Regions from separate parts of the Neorhizobium sp. 05N33 genome, predicted to be linked through region 1. Evidence: riboswitches for the same ligand, from Rfam matches in the RefSeq annotation. Region 1 holds a riboswitch; each other region holds the start of a gene.
What was found. A riboswitch is a leader RNA that binds a small molecule or an ion and turns the genes downstream of it on or off. The one in region 1 is predicted to bind thiamine pyrophosphate.
Positions count from the first base shown of each region.

Region 1 (5,406 bases):
AATCGCGCCGGCGAGATAGGTCTTGGCGATCGCGACCGCTTCAGCCGGCAAGGCACCCTTGGCGAGTTCGGCGGCGATTGCGCTCGACAGCGTGCAGCCAGTGCCGTGGGTGTTGCTGGTCGCGGTGCGTCTGCCCTCGAACCAGTGGATGCCGGTTACGTCCGCCAGCACATCCGGGCTGTCTTCGCTCTCCAGATGACCGCCCTTCACCAGGACTGCCTTAGGCCCGATCTTCAGCAGTTGCTCGGCCTGGGCTGCCATCCCTTCGCGGGTCGTGGCGACCGTCTCGCCGAGCAGCGCTGCGGCTTCGGGGAGGTTGGGGGTGACGACGGTGGCGAGCGGCATCAGCTTGTAGGTGACGGCATCCACCGCATCGAGCGCCAGCAGCGGCGAACCGCCCTTGGCGATCATCACCGGATCGAGCACGATCGGCACGGTATCGCGATAGGGGCGCAGCACGTCGGCAACCGCCTCGGCGATCTCGGCATTGGCGATCATGCCGATCTTCACCGCATCGACGCGCACGTCGAGAAAGATGGTGCGGATCTGGTTTGCGACGAAGGCGGCGGGCACCGCATGCACGCCGGTGACCCCTTGGGTATTCTGGGCGGTCAGCGCGGTCAGCGCCGCCATGCCATAGGTGCCGCGGGCCGCAAAGGTTTTCAGATCCGCCTGGATGCCGGCGCCGCCGGAAGGGTCCGAACCGGCGATCGACAGGACGTTTTTGATGCTCATGCGCGTGCCCTTTCGATTTCCGCGGCAATTCGGCGGGCGGCGGCTTCCGGATCGGGCTGGCCGCAGATGGCGGACACGACCGCGAGGCCCTTTGCGCCGGCGGCGAGTGCCGGGCCGGCATGTTCCGCCTTGACGCCGCCAATCGCGACTGCCGGAACCGGCGCCATGGCGACGATGCGTGCAAGCCCGTCGAAACCGATCGGCTGCTTGTGGTCGGGTTTGGTGCCGGTCGCAAAGACGGGACCGATACCGACATAATCGACGATGGACGGATCCACCCGACGCGCCAGGTCCTCGGTCTCCACCGAGAGGCCGAGGATCATGCCATGGCCGGCGCGCCGGCGCGCCATCGCCGCCACCATATCGCTCTGGCCGACATGCAGGCCTTCCGCGCCGATCGCGATTGCTGCCTCCACGTCGTCGTTGATGATCAGGGGCACGCCGGTTCCGGAAAGTACCGCCTTCAGCGCCCGGCCGGTTTCGATCATTTTTGCCGTATCCGCCTGCTTGTCGCGCAGCTGGACCATGGTGACGCCGCCGGCGACGGCCAGCCTTGTCGTCTCGATCATGCCGATCTCGCGGCAGAGATCGGGATCGAGGACGAGGTAGACGGAAAGGTCGAAGGTTTTGGTCATGCTGCGACGACCCTTGCCTGGGCATCGAGCGTCTCTCCGGTCAGCGCCGCGAGACGGTCGAGGAAGATCGGCGAGAAGAAGCCGGGACCCGAGGCGGTGAAGGCCGCTTCCTCGCCCGCGACCGCGAACATCGCAAGCGCGGCGACCGTCGCCTCGAAGGGATCGTCCGTGGCGGCGGCAAAGGCGCCGACCAGGCAGGTCAGCGAGCAGCCGAGCGCGGTCACCCGCGGCATCAGGGCCGAACCGCCGAAGATGCGCACCGAACGCCGGCCGTCGGTGACGAAATCCACCTCGCCGGTGACGGCCACCACGCAGGCCTTCTGCCGGGCGATGGTGATTGCCGAGTCTTCCGCCGCCGGGACGCTGTCGCCGCTGTCGACGCCATGGCCGCTCGACTGGCTGCCGGCCAGCGCGATGATTTCCGAGGCGTTGCCGCGGATGATCGTGGGCCGCAGCTCCATCAGCTCGGCGAGTGCGGCGCGGCGATAGGCGGTGGCGTAATGGGCGACGGGATCGAGCACCCAAGGCTTGCCAGCTTCGGTGGCGGAGGCGGCCGCTGCCTTCATGCCGGCCAGGAAATCCGGCGACAGGGTGCCGATATTGACCGTCAGGGCCGCAGCGATGCGGGCGAATTCGCCGGCTTCTTCCTTGGTGTGCACCATGGCGGGCGAGGCGCCGGCCGCCAGCATCACGTTGGCGGCGATATTCATCGCCACGAAATTGGTGATGTTCTGGACGAGCGGGTTTTTGGCACGCATCGCGGTCAGCAACTGGCCGGGGGTGTCTGCAAGGGTCCCAAGGGGTATTATCGTCTGCATATCTGCCTCGTTCGGCGGGGCAGGCGTGGGGCGCAGTGTCAACGCCCTGACGACTCCCTCCGCCAGCATGATCTGGTTCAGGTTCTAAGGGTGCTTCTCAGCCCGGCTTTGCCGGACGCCCCTGTCTTCACCATGGCTTACAGCAAAGATAATGCGCTTCGCCAGTGATTTTTTCTGATTTTGGGCCTTGCAGCTCTAGTCGCTAGAGGTTGTAGAGACGGGGCTCGATCCAATGGGAAAGACACGATGAACGCGACGACACAGGCACGATACAAGGTTGGGGGCATGGATTGCGCCAGCTGCGCGACGAAGATCGACACCGCGGTGCGCCGCATGCCGGGCGTCGAGGACGTGTCCGTTTCGGTGGCTTCAGGCACGATGACTGTGAAGCATGACGGGACCGGCGATCTGGGTGCGATCGAGAAGAAGGTCGTAGGGCTTGGGTATTCGCTCAGGGCGCTGGGTCAGAGGGCCGGTGAGGATGCGCGGCGGCGCGGTGTCGAGGGGTTACCCCCCTCTGCCTTGCCGGGCATCTCCCCCTCAAGGGGGGAGATCGGCAAGACGCACGACCACCATCATCATCATGACCATGACGGCGGGCACGATCATTCCCATCACGACCACGGCACAACAGAAATCGAAGGCCTGCACGGCCACGATCACGGGCCGATGGACGGGCCGTGGTGGAAATCGCCCAAAGGCCGCCTGACCATCCTGGTCGGCATTGCGTTAGCGACGGCTTACGGGATCGGCCATCTGGTGCCGGCCTATGACACAATCATCTTCACCGCAGCGATGCTGATCGGCCTCGTGCCGATTGCCCGGCGCGCCATCATGGCAGCACTCGCCGGCACGCCGTTTTCGATCGAGATGCTGATGACGATTGCCGCCGTCGGCGCTGTTGTCATCAATGCGTCGGAAGAGGCCGCCGCCGTGGTCTTCCTTTTCCTGATCGGCGAATTGCTGGAAGGGGTCGCGGCCGGCAAGGCGCGCCAAAGCATCCAGAGCCTGACGGCGCTGGTGCCGAAAAACGCGCTGCTCGAAGAAAACGGCCAGACCCGCGAAGTGCCGGCGGAGAGCCTTGCCGTCGGTGCGACCATCCTCGTGCGCCCTGGCGACCGTATTTCGGCGGACGGCGTCATCATCGCGGGCGAAAGCGCGATCGACGAAGCGCCGGTGACGGGCGAAAGCACGCCGGTCTCCAAGGGCATCGACGACACGGTTTTTGCCGGCACGATCAACGGCGTTGCCGCCTTGCGGGTTCGCGTGACGGCCGCCGCCGAGGACAATACGATTGCCCGCGTGGTGCGGCTGGTCGAGGAGGCGCAGGAGAGCAAGGCCCCGACCGAGCGCTTCATCGACCGTTTCTCGCGGTATTACACGCCGGGCGTCGTCGCAGTGGCGGCGCTGGTTGCTATCCTGCCACCGCTTGTCGGCGGTGCGTCCTGGAGCGAGTGGGTCTACAAGGGCCTGGCGATCCTGCTGATCGGCTGCCCCTGTGCGCTGGTCATTTCGACGCCTGCCGCAATCGCCGCATCGCTGTCCTCAGGTGCCCGCCGCGGCCTGCTGATGAAGGGTGGCGCGGTGCTGGAAACGCTCGGCAAGATCACCGCCGTCGCGCTCGACAAGACCGGCACGTTGACGGCCGGCAGGCCCCAGGTGACCGATGTCATCGCCTTCGGCCGCAATGCGGAAGACGTGCTGCGCTTTGCCGCCGCGCTCGAAACCGGCTCCAGCCATCCGCTCGCCGCCGCGATCCTTGCCAAGGCTGCCGATGACGAGGTCGAGATCCCGGCTGCGACGGATGCCAGGGCGCTCGGCGGCAAGGGTGTCACGGCGACGGTCGAAGGTGAGGAAGTTTTCCTCGGCTCACCCAAGGCCGCCGCCGAGCTTGTGTCGCTGCCGATGGCGCATTCGAGGCGGATCACGTGCCTCAATGACGAGGGCAAGACCGTCTCGGTGCTGATCGTCGGCGGGGTCCTTGCCGGTGCCGTCGCCATGCGCGACGAACCGCGTCCCGACGCCAGGGCCGGCCTGAAGGCGCTGACCGATGCCGGCATCAGGACCGTGATGCTGACCGGCGACAATGCTCGCACCGCGACCGCGATCGGCAAGGATCTCGGCATCGAGGTACGTGCCGAGCTGATGCCGGAAGACAAGAGCCGCATCGTCGGTGAGCTGAAAAGCGAGGGTTACGTGGTCGGCAAGGTCGGCGACGGTATCAACGACGCCCCGGCACTCGCAGCCGCCGATGTCGGCATCGCGATGGGCGGAGGCACCGACGTGGCGCTCGAAACTGCCGATGCCGCAGCGCTGCACGGCCGGGTCGGCGACATCGCCGCGATGATCGCGCTGTCGAAGCGGACGATGCGCAACATCTACCAGAACATCTCGATCGCGCTCGGCCTGAAGGCGGCCTTCCTGGTCACGACCATCCTGGGGATCACTGGACTGTGGCCGGCGATCCTTGCGGACACCGGGGCGACGGTGCTGGTGACGATCAATGCGCTGCGGCTGCTGCGGGTGAGGAACTAGGCACAGCCCGCGGGAGATTGCGCAAGACACTGTCGTGTTGCAAGATAGGGCAGCGTAAAGGGATAGGCTGACATGCGCACCAACAGATCCATCGCCCTGACACTCGGTAAACAGCAGCAAGTTCTCGATGCCATGGTGGAATCGGGGGACTATGACTCCGCCAGCGAGGCGGTGCGCGCTGCTCTGCGCGCACTCGAGCGGGAAAGGGAAACCCTGGACGAAATCATGCGCCTGAAGGTTCAGGAAGCCATGGACGATCTGCGCCCCAGTATTCCGGCCGCCAAAGTATTCGCGGAACTTCGCGAATTCCATGCCAGCCAGGCGAAAGCCGACAAGCGTGGATCATAATGTCGAGTTTCGACCGGCAGCCGTCACTGACCTCCGGCGGATCTACCTGAGAATTGCCCAAGAGGCAGGGTATGAGCGCGCTGGAAACTATATCGATCGAATTGAAGCGGCCAGCATGAGCCTCTCGGCATTTCCCACCGCGGAACTGTTCGGGGCCATATCCACCCTGGCTTACGCGTCATAGGATTTGAACGCAGTGCCGCCATAGCGCTCGTCGTCGAGAAGGACACGGTCAATATCCTGCGTATTCTTCCGCGGGGCATGGATTTTCCCTCTGACTGGTCCGCAGATGAGTGACGCGCCTTTTCAAACCGTCCGCGCCAGAACCGCAAAAG
Region 1 covers NZ_JBFTNK010000010.1:49,058-54,463, forward strand. Annotated here, with positions in the region: gene thiD (bifunctional hydroxymethylpyrimidine kinase/phosphomethylpyrimidine kinase) at 1-735, opposite strand, end outside; gene thiE (thiamine phosphate synthase) at 732-1,370, opposite strand; gene thiM (hydroxyethylthiazole kinase) at 1,367-2,188, opposite strand; TPP riboswitch at 2,226-2,321, opposite strand; gene AC1DLT_RS22305 (heavy metal translocating P-type ATPase) at 2,435-4,723, shown strand; gene AC1DLT_RS22310 (ribbon-helix-helix domain-containing protein) at 4,796-5,071, shown strand; gene AC1DLT_RS22315 (glycoside hydrolase family 13 protein) at 5,378-5,406, opposite strand, start outside.

Region 2 (5,406 bases), on a different contig from region 1:
AACAATGCCGGCACGTCGCATCATGGCGATTTCGAAAAGACCACCGAAGCGGAGCTGGACGAGCTCTTCAATGTTCACTTCAAGGGCGTCTTCTTTCTAACCCAGAAGCTATTGCCGCTGATCCGCGACGGCGGCCGGATCGTCAACTTCTCCACCGGGCTTACCCGCATCACCGTTCCGGGCAGCGGCGCCTATGCGGCGATGAAGGGAGCAGTCGAAGTGCTGACCCGTTATCTGGCCAAGGAGCTCGGCGCCCGCGGCATCGCCGTCAATACGGTGGCGCCCGGCGCGATCATGACCGATTTCAGCGGCGGCATGGTGCGCGACAACCCGGAGATCAACAGGCGCGTCGCCGAGATGACCGCACTTGGCCGTGCCGGCGAGCCGGATGATATTGGCCCGATGGTCGCCTCGCTGCTGTCCGAGGACAACCGCTGGGTCAATGCCCAGCGCATCGAGGTGTCGGGGGGCATGGCGCTCTGACGTTCGAGCGACCCCTGCCGGTTGCGACCGGCAGGGGTCGTGAAGTTGATCATCCCTTCTCGACCGGCATATAAAGATCGCCGCCGTCACGATATTTCGCAGCCATGGCTTCCAGGCCCTCCTTCTGCGCCTCGGCGCGGATATCGTGGGAAATCCGCATCGAACAGAATTTCGGACCGCACATGGAGCAGAAATGCGCCACCTTGTGCGCCTCCTTCGGCAGCGTCTCGTCATGCATCGAACGGGCCGTTTCCGGATCGAGCGAGAGGTTGAACTGGTCCTCCCAGCGGAACTCGAAGCGGGCGCGCGACAGCGCGTCGTCACGCACCTGCGCCGCCGGATGGCCTTTGGCGAGATCGGCCGCATGCGCCGCGATCTTGTAGGTGATGACGCCCACCTTGACGTCGTTGCGGTCGGGCAGGCCGAGATGTTCCTTGGGCGTCACGTAGCAGAGCATGGCGGTGCCGAACCAGCCGATCATCGCAGCCCCGATCCCCGATGTGATGTGGTCGTAGCCCGGCGCAATATCGGTGGTCAGCGGTCCAAGCGTATAGAATGGCGCCTCGCCGCAGACCGCGAGCTGCTTGTCCATGTTCGCCTTGATCTTGTGCATCGGCACATGGCCGGGGCCTTCGATCATCACCTGGCAATCCTTCGCCCAGGCGATCTTCGTCAGCTCGCCAAGCGTTTCCAGTTCCGCAAACTGCGCCGCGTCGTTGGCATCGGCGATCGAACCCGGGCGAAGACCGTCGCCGAGCGAGAACGAGACGTCGTAGGCTTGGGCAATGTCGCAGATTTCCTCAAAATGCTCGTAGAGAAAACTCTCCTTGTGGTGATGCAGGCACCATTTGGCCATGATCGAGCCGCCACGGGAAACGATGCCGGTGACGCGATTGACGGTGAGCGGGATATAGGCGAGCCGCACGCCCGCATGGATGGTGAAATAGTCGACGCCCTGTTCCGCCTGTTCGATCAGCGTGTCGCGATACACCTCCCAGGTCAGGTCCTCGGCAATGCCGTTCACCTTTTCGAGCGCCTGGTAGAGCGGCACCGTGCCGATTGGAACAGGTGAATTGCGGATGATCCAGTCGCGGATATTGTGGATGTTGCGGCCGGTCGACAGATCCATGACCGTATCGGCGCCCCAGCGGATCGCCCAGACCATCTTCTCGACCTCCTCCGCCATCGACGAGGTGACAGCCGAATTGCCGATATTGGCATTGATCTTCACCAGGAAATTCCGGCCGATGATCATCGGTTCGGATTCGGGATGGTTGATGTTGGCGGGAATGATCGCCCGGCCTTCCGCGACTTCGCGGCGAACGAATTCCGGCGTCACGAAATCCGGCACATCGGCGCCGAAACTTTCGCCGTCGCGGACGAGCGGTTCCCGAACCGCCTGCCGACCGAGGTTTTCGCGGATGGCGACGAATTCCATCTCCGGCGTGATGATGCCGGCCCGCGCATAGGCGAGCTGGGTGACGGCCCTGCCAGCCTTGGCCTTGAAAGGCTGGTTGCGGATCGGGAATTCCGGCGTCAGGTGGCTCGCGGAGACGAAGCCGTTGTCCTCCGGCCTGACGATGCGGCCCTCATAGACTTCGACATCGCCGCGGGCCGAAATCCAGTTTTCGCGCAGGCGCAGCAGGCCGGCATCGATGCTGATCGCGGCACCTTCGACGGTATAGGGGCCAGAGGAATCGTAGACGGTCACCGGAGGTTCGCCGGAGGTCGGATGCAATGCGATCTGCCGCATCGGCACACGGATATCCGGATGGATCGTTCCCGCTTTCAGGACTTTCGTGGAGGCGGGAAGCGGGCCGGTGGTGACAACCGGGGTGAGCTTGGTGGTTGCAATATTCATGGTTCAAGGCTCCAAGGTTTGACGTTTGGAGACCCAGTTCCAGAGTTGGAATGATGGAAGAACACGTTGGAATCCGAAGGACGGTTTCCCGCCCTCGCTGCCGCAGCGCCCGCACCGTCCCTACGCCAGTATGAACTGGATCAGGTTCAACGGGTCACTGCGCCTCGGGCGGCCAAACCGGCCCGACCAGCAGTATCTCAGCCCCTTGGCGGGACCCCCCTGGTGAATGCGGCCATCAGAAACCTGCCGGTCGCGCATGTCAAGCCGGTCCCTGCCTGCGTCGATAGGTCGAGTTTTAGCGAATCCCGCAGCTCCAAATTGATGACGTTTATTACCGGAATCTTATGCTATCTTGCGCGATAACGTCCCTAGCGATGAGCGCAGAATTCGAACGATCGGGAGATGTCGAGATGAACGAGACCATTCGCGGATTGCTGACACGGGTGGGCGGCCTTCCGGTCGCCGTGACGGAGCTGGAAGACGCTGCCGATCTTTATGCAGCCGGGCTTTCCTCCTTCGCATCGGTGCAGCTGATGTTGGGCCTGGAAGAGGCCTTCGACATCGAATTCCCGGATAGCCTTTTGAACCGCAAGTCCTTCGCCAGCATCGCGGCGATCGAGCAGACGGTTTCCCACATCTTGAAAGCCTCCGAGGCCGCCTGAGATGAACCTTCCCGTCTTTGCCGCCGACATGAGCCTCAGCGCCCGCGCTCACCGCGTGGCGGCCGTGGCGGCTGAATTCGCCGAACGCGTCGACCATGACGGCCGCTTCCCCCGCGAGGCGGTCGATGCAATGAAGGCCGAACGCCTGATCGGCATCCAGATCCCGGTCGCGTTCGGCGGCGAGGGTGCTTCCATCACCGAGATTGCCGAGGTCTGCGCCATCCTGGGACAGTCCTGCGCCTCGAGCGCCATGGTTTTCGCCATGCACCAGATCAAGGTTTCGAGCCTCGTGGTGCACGGGGCCGACAGCGCCTGGCACATGGATTTCATGCGCGAGCTCGCCGACCGCCAGCTTCTCGTCGCCTCCGCGACGACCGAGGCCGGCATCGGCGGCAATATGCGCAACTCGATCTGCGCCATCGAGGTCGACGGCGACACCTGCCGGCTGACCAAGGACGCGACGGTGATTTCCTATGGCGCCCACGCCGATGTCATCATGATCACCTCGCGCTCGAACGAGAAGGCCGCCCCGACCGACCAGGTCATGACCGTCTTCAAACAGGGCCAATATACCCTGCAGAAGACCGTCGACTGGGATACGCTCGGCATGCGCGGCACCTGCTCCGACGGCTTCCTCTTCAATGGCGAAGCGCCTTCGGTCCAGATTTTCTCGAAACCGTTCGCCGAAATCGCGGCACAGTCGATGCTCGCCACCTCGCATCTCCTCTGGAGTGCTGTCTGGTACGGCATTGCCGCCGACGCGGTCCTGCGCGCCCAGGCTTTCGTGCGCGCCGCGGCCCGCAAGGCGGGCGGCACCCAGCCGCCCGGCGCGCTGAGGCTCGCCGAAGCGTCGAACCTGCTGCAGCTCCTCAAGGGCAATATCCTGTCGGGCCTCAAGACCTACGCGGATGCGAAACACGATCCCGACAAACTGTCGTCCATGGCCTTTTCGATCGCCATGAACAATATCAAGCTCGCCTCTTCCGAGACGATCCTGACCATCATCAACCAGGCGATGATCATCTGCGGCATCATGGGCTACAAGAACGGTACGCCCTATAGTCTCGGACGGCATCTTCGCGACGCGCATTCCGCCCAGCTGATGATTTCCAACGACCGCATTCTCGGCAATACGTCAACCATGCTGCTCGTTCAAAAACCGGACACCAGCCTGCTCGGCTGACGCCCCATCACTTCAGATGTAATCGTTTAAAGAATGAGGTGAATCCATGGATCTGCAAGTTTCCTTTCTCGACCGCCTGTTCGACGCTGGCCTGCTGATCGAGACCGGCGTCGACGGACTGTATGGCCGCAGCGGCCAGTTCGAAGACGTCATTGCCGCCTTCGAGCGGCTGATCGACAAGGTCGGCGGTGCCGACGGCGCGGAGGCGATGCGCTTCCCGCCGGGCATGAACCGCGCCTTCTTCGAGACCAGCGGCTATATGAAGAGCTTTCCGCAGCTCGCCGGCACGGTTCACTCGTTCTGCGGCAACGAACTCGACCACATGAGCCTGCTGAAATGCATGGAAGTCGGCGAGGAGGACTGGACCAAAGGCCAGGAAGCGACCGACATCGTGCTGACGCCGGCGGCCTGCTATCCGCTCTACCCAACCGTCGCGCGCCGCGGCAACCTGCCCGCCGGCGGCGGTCTTTTCGACCTGCAGAGCTACTGCTTCCGCCACGAGCCCTCCAAGGATCCGGCCCGCCAGCAGCTTTTCCGCATGCGCGAATATGTCTGCATGGGGACCGAACAACACGTGACTGATTTCCGCCAGCTGTGGATGGACCGGGGCGTCGAGATGATGAAGTCCGTCGGCCTCGACGTCACCATCGACATCGCCAACGATCCTTTCTTCGGCCGCGCCGGGAAGATGCTGGTCAACAACCAGCGCGACCAGAACCTGAAGTTCGAACTGCTGATCCCGATCGCCTCCGTTGCCCAGCCGACCGCCTGCATGAGCTTCAACTATCACCAGGACAGTTTCGGCCTGAAATGGGGCCTCAACCTGGAAGACGGCAGCGTCGCGCATACGGCCTGCGTCGGTTTCGGCCTGGAACGAATTGCGCTTGCGCTTTTCCACACCCACGGTCTGGACGTGAAGGAGTGGCCGGAACACGTCCGTGCCACGCTCTGGGGCTGATCCCATGACGGCGGTGTTTCCCGCGCTCGATCCGGGCAACTACACGACGCATGCGCTGCATTCAGCCGAGCGTATGTGGCCGGAGACGAACTGTTACGTCGATCTGTGGATCGAAGTGCTTTCGGCGCAGGGCCTGCCGCCGGAAGCGATGCTTGGTTTCACCCTGACCCAGGATTTCGAAGGCGACCAGTTCACCTTCTTCAAGGTGCCGCTGGAGGATCTCGAAACCCTGTTCGGCATTCGCGTGACCGAACTGGCG
Region 2 covers NZ_JBFTNK010000021.1:12,962-18,367, forward strand. Annotated here, with positions in the region: gene AC1DLT_RS28545 (SDR family NAD(P)-dependent oxidoreductase) at 1-483, shown strand, start outside; gene thiC (phosphomethylpyrimidine synthase ThiC) at 533-2,344, opposite strand; TPP riboswitch at 2,444-2,575, opposite strand; gene AC1DLT_RS28555 (acyl carrier protein) at 2,755-3,006, shown strand; gene AC1DLT_RS28560 (acyl-CoA dehydrogenase family protein) at 3,008-4,189, shown strand; gene AC1DLT_RS28565 (amino acid--[acyl-carrier-protein] ligase) at 4,236-5,147, shown strand; gene AC1DLT_RS28570 (DUF1839 family protein) at 5,152-5,406, shown strand, end outside.
Region 2: another riboswitch for thiamine pyrophosphate. It lies ahead of thiC (phosphomethylpyrimidine synthase ThiC); the one in region 1 lies ahead of thiM (hydroxyethylthiazole kinase).

Region 3 (5,406 bases), on a different contig from region 1:
TCAGCACTTTCGGGACACCGAGCGACTCCACCACCTGTTTAGCATTGCCGGAGGTGCAGCAGATATCGGACGCCGCCTTCACCGCCGCAGACGTGTTCACGTAGGTGATGATCGGCACGCCCGGATGCGCCTGCCGCAGCAGCGCGATGTCCTCGGGCGTGATCGAATCCGCCAGCGAACAGCCCGCCGCCATGTCCGGGATCAGTACCGTCTTCCCCGGGTTCAGCAGCTTTGCCGTCTCCGCCATGAAATGCACGCCGGCGAGCACGATCACATCCGCATCCACGTCGATCGCCTTGCGGGCGAGCGCCAGACTGTCGCCGACGATATCCGCGACGCCATGGAAGATTTCCGGCGTCTGGTAATTGTGAGCGAGGATGACGGCGTTGCGGGTGCGCTTGAGCTCCAGGATCGCGGCGACATCCGCCTCGTAGCTCATCCACTCGGCCTTCGGGATGACGCGGCTGACACGATCGTAAAGCTGGGAAACCGAAACCGGGGAATTCATGAGCGACTCCTTTTATACTCGAAGTGAGTATATCCGGCGCAGAGACATATTCTCGTTTAGAGTTTATGTCAATTGCGTGAAAGCGGAAGTTTCGAACCGGAAAGCGCGCGCTCTTCGAGTACCGCATGACGGTAGCGGAAGAGCTTGGCCGGCCGGCCGCCAGTCTCGCTGGTCGCCTCCCCGGTTTCCTCGATCAGCTCCTGCTGGTCGATCAGCCTGCGGAAGTTCGGCTTGTGCAGCGTCAGGCCGGCCAGCGCTTCGACGGTGCGCTGCAATTGCGACAGCGTAAAACTCTCCGGCATCAGTTCGAAGACTACCGGGCGATATTTGATCTTGGCGCGCAGCCGCGCGATCCCGGTCGCCAGGATACGGCGGTGATCGGCAAACATCGATCGACCGAAATTTTTGGCCGGCGGACAACCGGCCTCGGTCACAAGGCCTGCCTCATACATCAACTCGTAACGCTGCAGGCCGAGATCCTCGTTCCAGGCGGCACCGTCTAGCCCGAAGGCAAAATCGACGCGACGCTGGCGGTGTTCGCGGCGCGCCGTTTCCGAAGCGACCCAATCCTGCAGGCGGTCGGTGATGGCCGCCTGTATCTCCGGCCTCCCCCCGCGATGGTCCTCCCAGGGGAAATATTCGTACCAGCCGTGCCAGCCGGGTTTTCCGGCGCCGGGTGCGGCCTGCTCGCGGACGAGGCCGAGATAGCTGATCGAGATCGTCCGCCCCTCGGCATCCTCATGGGTGCGGTCGCGGTCGGCGAACGTATAGAGCTGTTCGAGATAACCGAGCGGATGGCCTGTCTGGTCGCCGACCCATTCGCGAAGCCCGGCCTGTAGGCTGCGATGGCCGAGCTCGAAAGGGCCGGACGGCAGCGCATCTCCCGAGCGTACCGTCATCACGCGCGGCTCGTCGCCGGTGACGGCGGACAGAACCGCGATCAGTTCCGCATGGGCAAGTCCGATGGTCAAGCAAACTCCGGGTCACGTAACGTGGAAAGCCTGTCTGGCATGAAAATCACGTTACGCGAACCCCGGAGCTCAAATCAAACGATATCAGCAACTTGGCCTATTTGATTTCGACAGCAACGTCGGAGACCGGAGGCACTGCCTTGATCAGTCCCGTTTCCTTCATGAAGGCGGCGAAGCGCTGGTAGCGGCCTTGGTCGAGTGCGGCCGGACGCTTGGCAAAACGCGGCAGCGTGTCGAAGAACGCGGTGCGGTTCAACTCGTCGTCGAGGCTCGGATAGGCCTTGACAAAAAGCTGCCAGGCCTCCAGCGGATGGTTGGTGATGTAGATCGAGGCCTGTTCGACTGCATGCAGGAAACGCGGCAGCCGGTTATCGCCAGCAGAATCGCGGCGGGTGACGAAGATCAGTTCGTCATAAGCAGGAACCCCGTGCTCTTCAGGGAAAAACGCCCGCCCCGCATGGCCTTCCAGCTTCATCTGGGTCAGCTCGAAATTGCGGAACCCACCGAGCGTCGCATCCACCTTGCCCCCGATCAGCGACGGCGACAGCGAAAAGTTGACGTTGATCAGCTCCACGTCGTCGTTGGAAAGCCCTTCCGAGGCCAGCATGCGCTTCAGCATCGCATCCTCGAAACCGGTCACGGAAAAGCCGACCTTCTTGCCTTTCAGGTCCTTGAGGCTCTTGATCGGACCGTCCGCCAGCACAGTGACGGTGTTGAGCGGCGTTTCGACCAGCGTGCCGAACCGCACAAGCGGCAGGCCCGCTTCGTGGTCGAGATAGAGGTTTGGCTGATAGTGGATGCCGATATCCGCCTCGCCCGCCGAAACCAGCCGCGGCACCGCGGAGGCATCGGACGGCGGGATGAGCTCGACGTCGAGATTGGCATCGCCAAACAGCCCGCGCTGCTGGGCGATCACCATCGGCGCGTGGTCCGGATTGACGAACCATTCGAGCAGCACGCTCAGCTTGTCGGCGGCCTGCGCAGAAATCGGGGTGGCAAGGCTGGCCAGCGCGATGAAGGACGCGGTGAGGATACGGATCATGATCGGACGGAACTCCCTGATGCGGATGAAGATGAAGGGTCGGCTTCGCTTGCCCACGGGGCGAGCCCGGCGGTCAGCCGGTCGATGAGAAGCCTTAGAATGAGGGTAAGGATTGCCAGTATGGCCATCGCCGCGAACACCGTGTCGGTCTGCATGCGGGCATTGGCCTGGACCATCACGAAGCCGAGCCCGCCGGACGCCCCGACCCATTCCCCGACAACGGCACCGAGCGGCGCCAGCGGGGCGGCGACCCGAAGGCCGGAAACGAGGCTCGGGATCGCCAGCGGCACGCGCATCGACACCAGCGTCTGCCAATGGCTGGCGCCCTCCAGCGAGACAGCGTCGAGGATTTCCTGATCGGTGCGGCGAAGGCCGTCGGCAAAAGCGGAGGCGACCGGAAAGAAGATGATGATCGTCGTCATCGCCACTTTCGAGGCAAGGCCGAAACCCAGCCAGAGAACCAGGATCGGCGCCAGCACGAAGACGGGAAAGGCCTGCAGGATCAGCACCATCGGCCAGACGAGACGGCCGAGCCGCGGCAGCGCCGCAACGCCGAAGGCCGTGGCAATGCCGAGGCCTGCGCCGATCGCGAGGCCTAGCGCGATTTCGATCAGCGTGACGGCGCTGTTCTGCAGCAGGAAACCAGGCTGCCGCAGGAAGGCGGACGCGACGGCTACAGGCGACGGCAGAATATAGCGGGGCGGAGCAAACAGCCAGACGCCGGCTTGCCAGAGGGCGACAAGCAGGACGAGGCCGATGACCGCATGGGACGCACGCATGACGCTACGCGTCGAACCTGCACGTGACGGCCGGATACCCGTTGGGGACAACGGAAAGAATGGATGTCATCGGTCGATCTCCAGATCAGTCAATCACGGAGACCCAGGTGAAGCGGAGAAGAGAAAGTGCCGTCGGACGACGCCTATTTCCGTTCCTACGCCGGCATGACCCGGATCAGGTTCAAGGGTCCGGCTCGCCGCCATCTCAGCATCGTCAAGATGCCCCCCTCGGAATTACGACGATAACTGTCGGTTTTCAGCAATCCTGTCAAGCGGACCGGATTGGCGGCCGTTTCCACTCAGCGCGTCGCCGTCTTCCTTCGCGCAAGAAAGCGAAATACGAAACGCGGACAACCTGGTTGTCCGCGTTTCAAAATTCGAGTTTGCCGAATGCTGTCGGCTCAGGCAGCCTGGCTGACAGCATCCAACGGGATCTCGACGTCGATCTCGAGGATCGTGACGTTCTCGTCGCGGTCCATCTTGACCTGCACCTTGTCGCTGTCGACCTGCACGTGCTTGGCGATCACCGCAAGGATTTCTTCGCGAAGCAAGGATACGAGGTCCGAGCCGTTCGATGAGCGTTCGTGGGCGAGAAGCACCTGCAGGCGTTCGCGGGCCGTGGGTGCGGAGCGCTGTTTGCGGAAAAGGTTGAATATGGTCATGCGGCCCTCCGTGCGAAGATCTTGCCGAATATCCCCCGCTTTTCCCCGGGGATCGTGATCGGCAGAACTTCTCCTGCAAGCCGGCGTGCGGCATCGAAATAGGCCATGGCCGGTGCGCTGCGTGCATCCGCCAGGGTGACCGGCGCACCGATATTCGAGGCGCGCAGGACATCCATGCTTTCGGGGATGATGCCGATCAGCGGGATGGAGAGGATCTCCAGCACGTCCTCGACCTTCAGCATATCGCCCCGCTCAGCGCGGTTGGCGTCGTAGCGCGTCAGAAGCAGGTGCTTTTCCATCCGCTCGCCGCGCTCGGCCTTCATCGTCTTCGAGTCCAGCAGGCCGATGATGCGGTCCGAGTCGCGGACGGACGAGACTTCCGGATTGGTGACCACCACAGCCATGTCGGCGTGGCGCATGGCAAGCGTGGCGCCGCTCTCGATACCGGCGGGGCTATCGCAGATAACCCAGTCGAAGACCCGCTTCAATTCGGTAATGACCCGCTCCACGCCCTCGGGCGTCAGGTTGTCCTTGTCGCGCGTCTGCGATGCCGGCAGCAGGAACAGCGTCTCCAGGCGCTTGTCGCGAATCAGAGCCTGCGAGAGCTTCGCCTCGCCCTGGATGACGTTGATCAGATCGTAAACGACCCGACGTTCGGCGCCCATCACGAGGTCGAGGTTGCGCAGCCCGACGTCAAAATCGACGACGACAACCCGTTCGTTTCGCTGGGCCAGAGCCGCTCCGAGTGCGGCAGTCGAGGTCGTCTTGCCAACCCCGCCCTTGCCTGAAGTGACTACGATGACTTTCCCCATCTTGCTCTCCTGTTTGCTGGCCGGTTGCGGCTCAAATAAGTTTCTCTGCCATGATCGAATCCCCTTCGAGCCAAAGCTGGACTGAATGTCCGCGAAGGCCGGGGGCCATGTCGTCCGCCATCTTGTAGATGCCGTCGATTGCCAAAAGCTCGGCTTCGAGCTTGCGGCAGAAGATGCGTGCCGATGCGTTTCCGAGCGATCCTGCCATGGCCCTGCCACGCAGGGTCCCGTAAATGTGGATCGAGCCACCAGCGATGATTTCAGCTCCCGAGGCGACCGATCCGATAATCGTCACGTCGCCTTCGGGGAAGATCACCGACTGCCCCGACCGCACCGGATCGCGAATGACGATAGACTGCAAGGTCGGGCGCATCTCGGGCACCGACGGTTTCGGCTCGCTGTTGTGCAACTCGATGATCGGCTCCTTGGCGACGGCTTCGTCGGAGACCGGCCGACCACCTTTGAGTGCCGGAGGCATGCCTGGCCCCAGGATCGAAGGACGGCCGCCTTCGATACCCATGATATTGACACTGCGCCCGGCAAGCTCGGCGATGAGCTCTTTCAACTGAGCGCGATCGATTGGCAGATCGGTAACATCGAGCACGACCGGTCGGCCAAGGAAGAACCCGGCG
Region 3 covers NZ_JBFTNK010000004.1:46,273-51,678, reverse strand. Annotated here, with positions in the region: gene nadA (quinolinate synthase NadA) at 1-508, opposite strand, end outside; gene AC1DLT_RS12725 (NUDIX hydrolase) at 577-1,479, opposite strand; gene AC1DLT_RS12720 (ABC transporter substrate-binding protein) at 1,577-2,521, opposite strand; gene AC1DLT_RS12715 (ABC transporter permease) at 2,518-3,300, opposite strand; TPP riboswitch at 3,436-3,539, opposite strand; gene minE (cell division topological specificity factor MinE) at 3,702-3,962, opposite strand; gene minD (septum site-determining protein MinD) at 3,959-4,774, opposite strand; gene minC (septum site-determining protein MinC) at 4,806-5,406, opposite strand, start outside.
Region 3: another riboswitch for thiamine pyrophosphate. It lies ahead of AC1DLT_RS12715 (ABC transporter permease); the one in region 1 lies ahead of thiM (hydroxyethylthiazole kinase).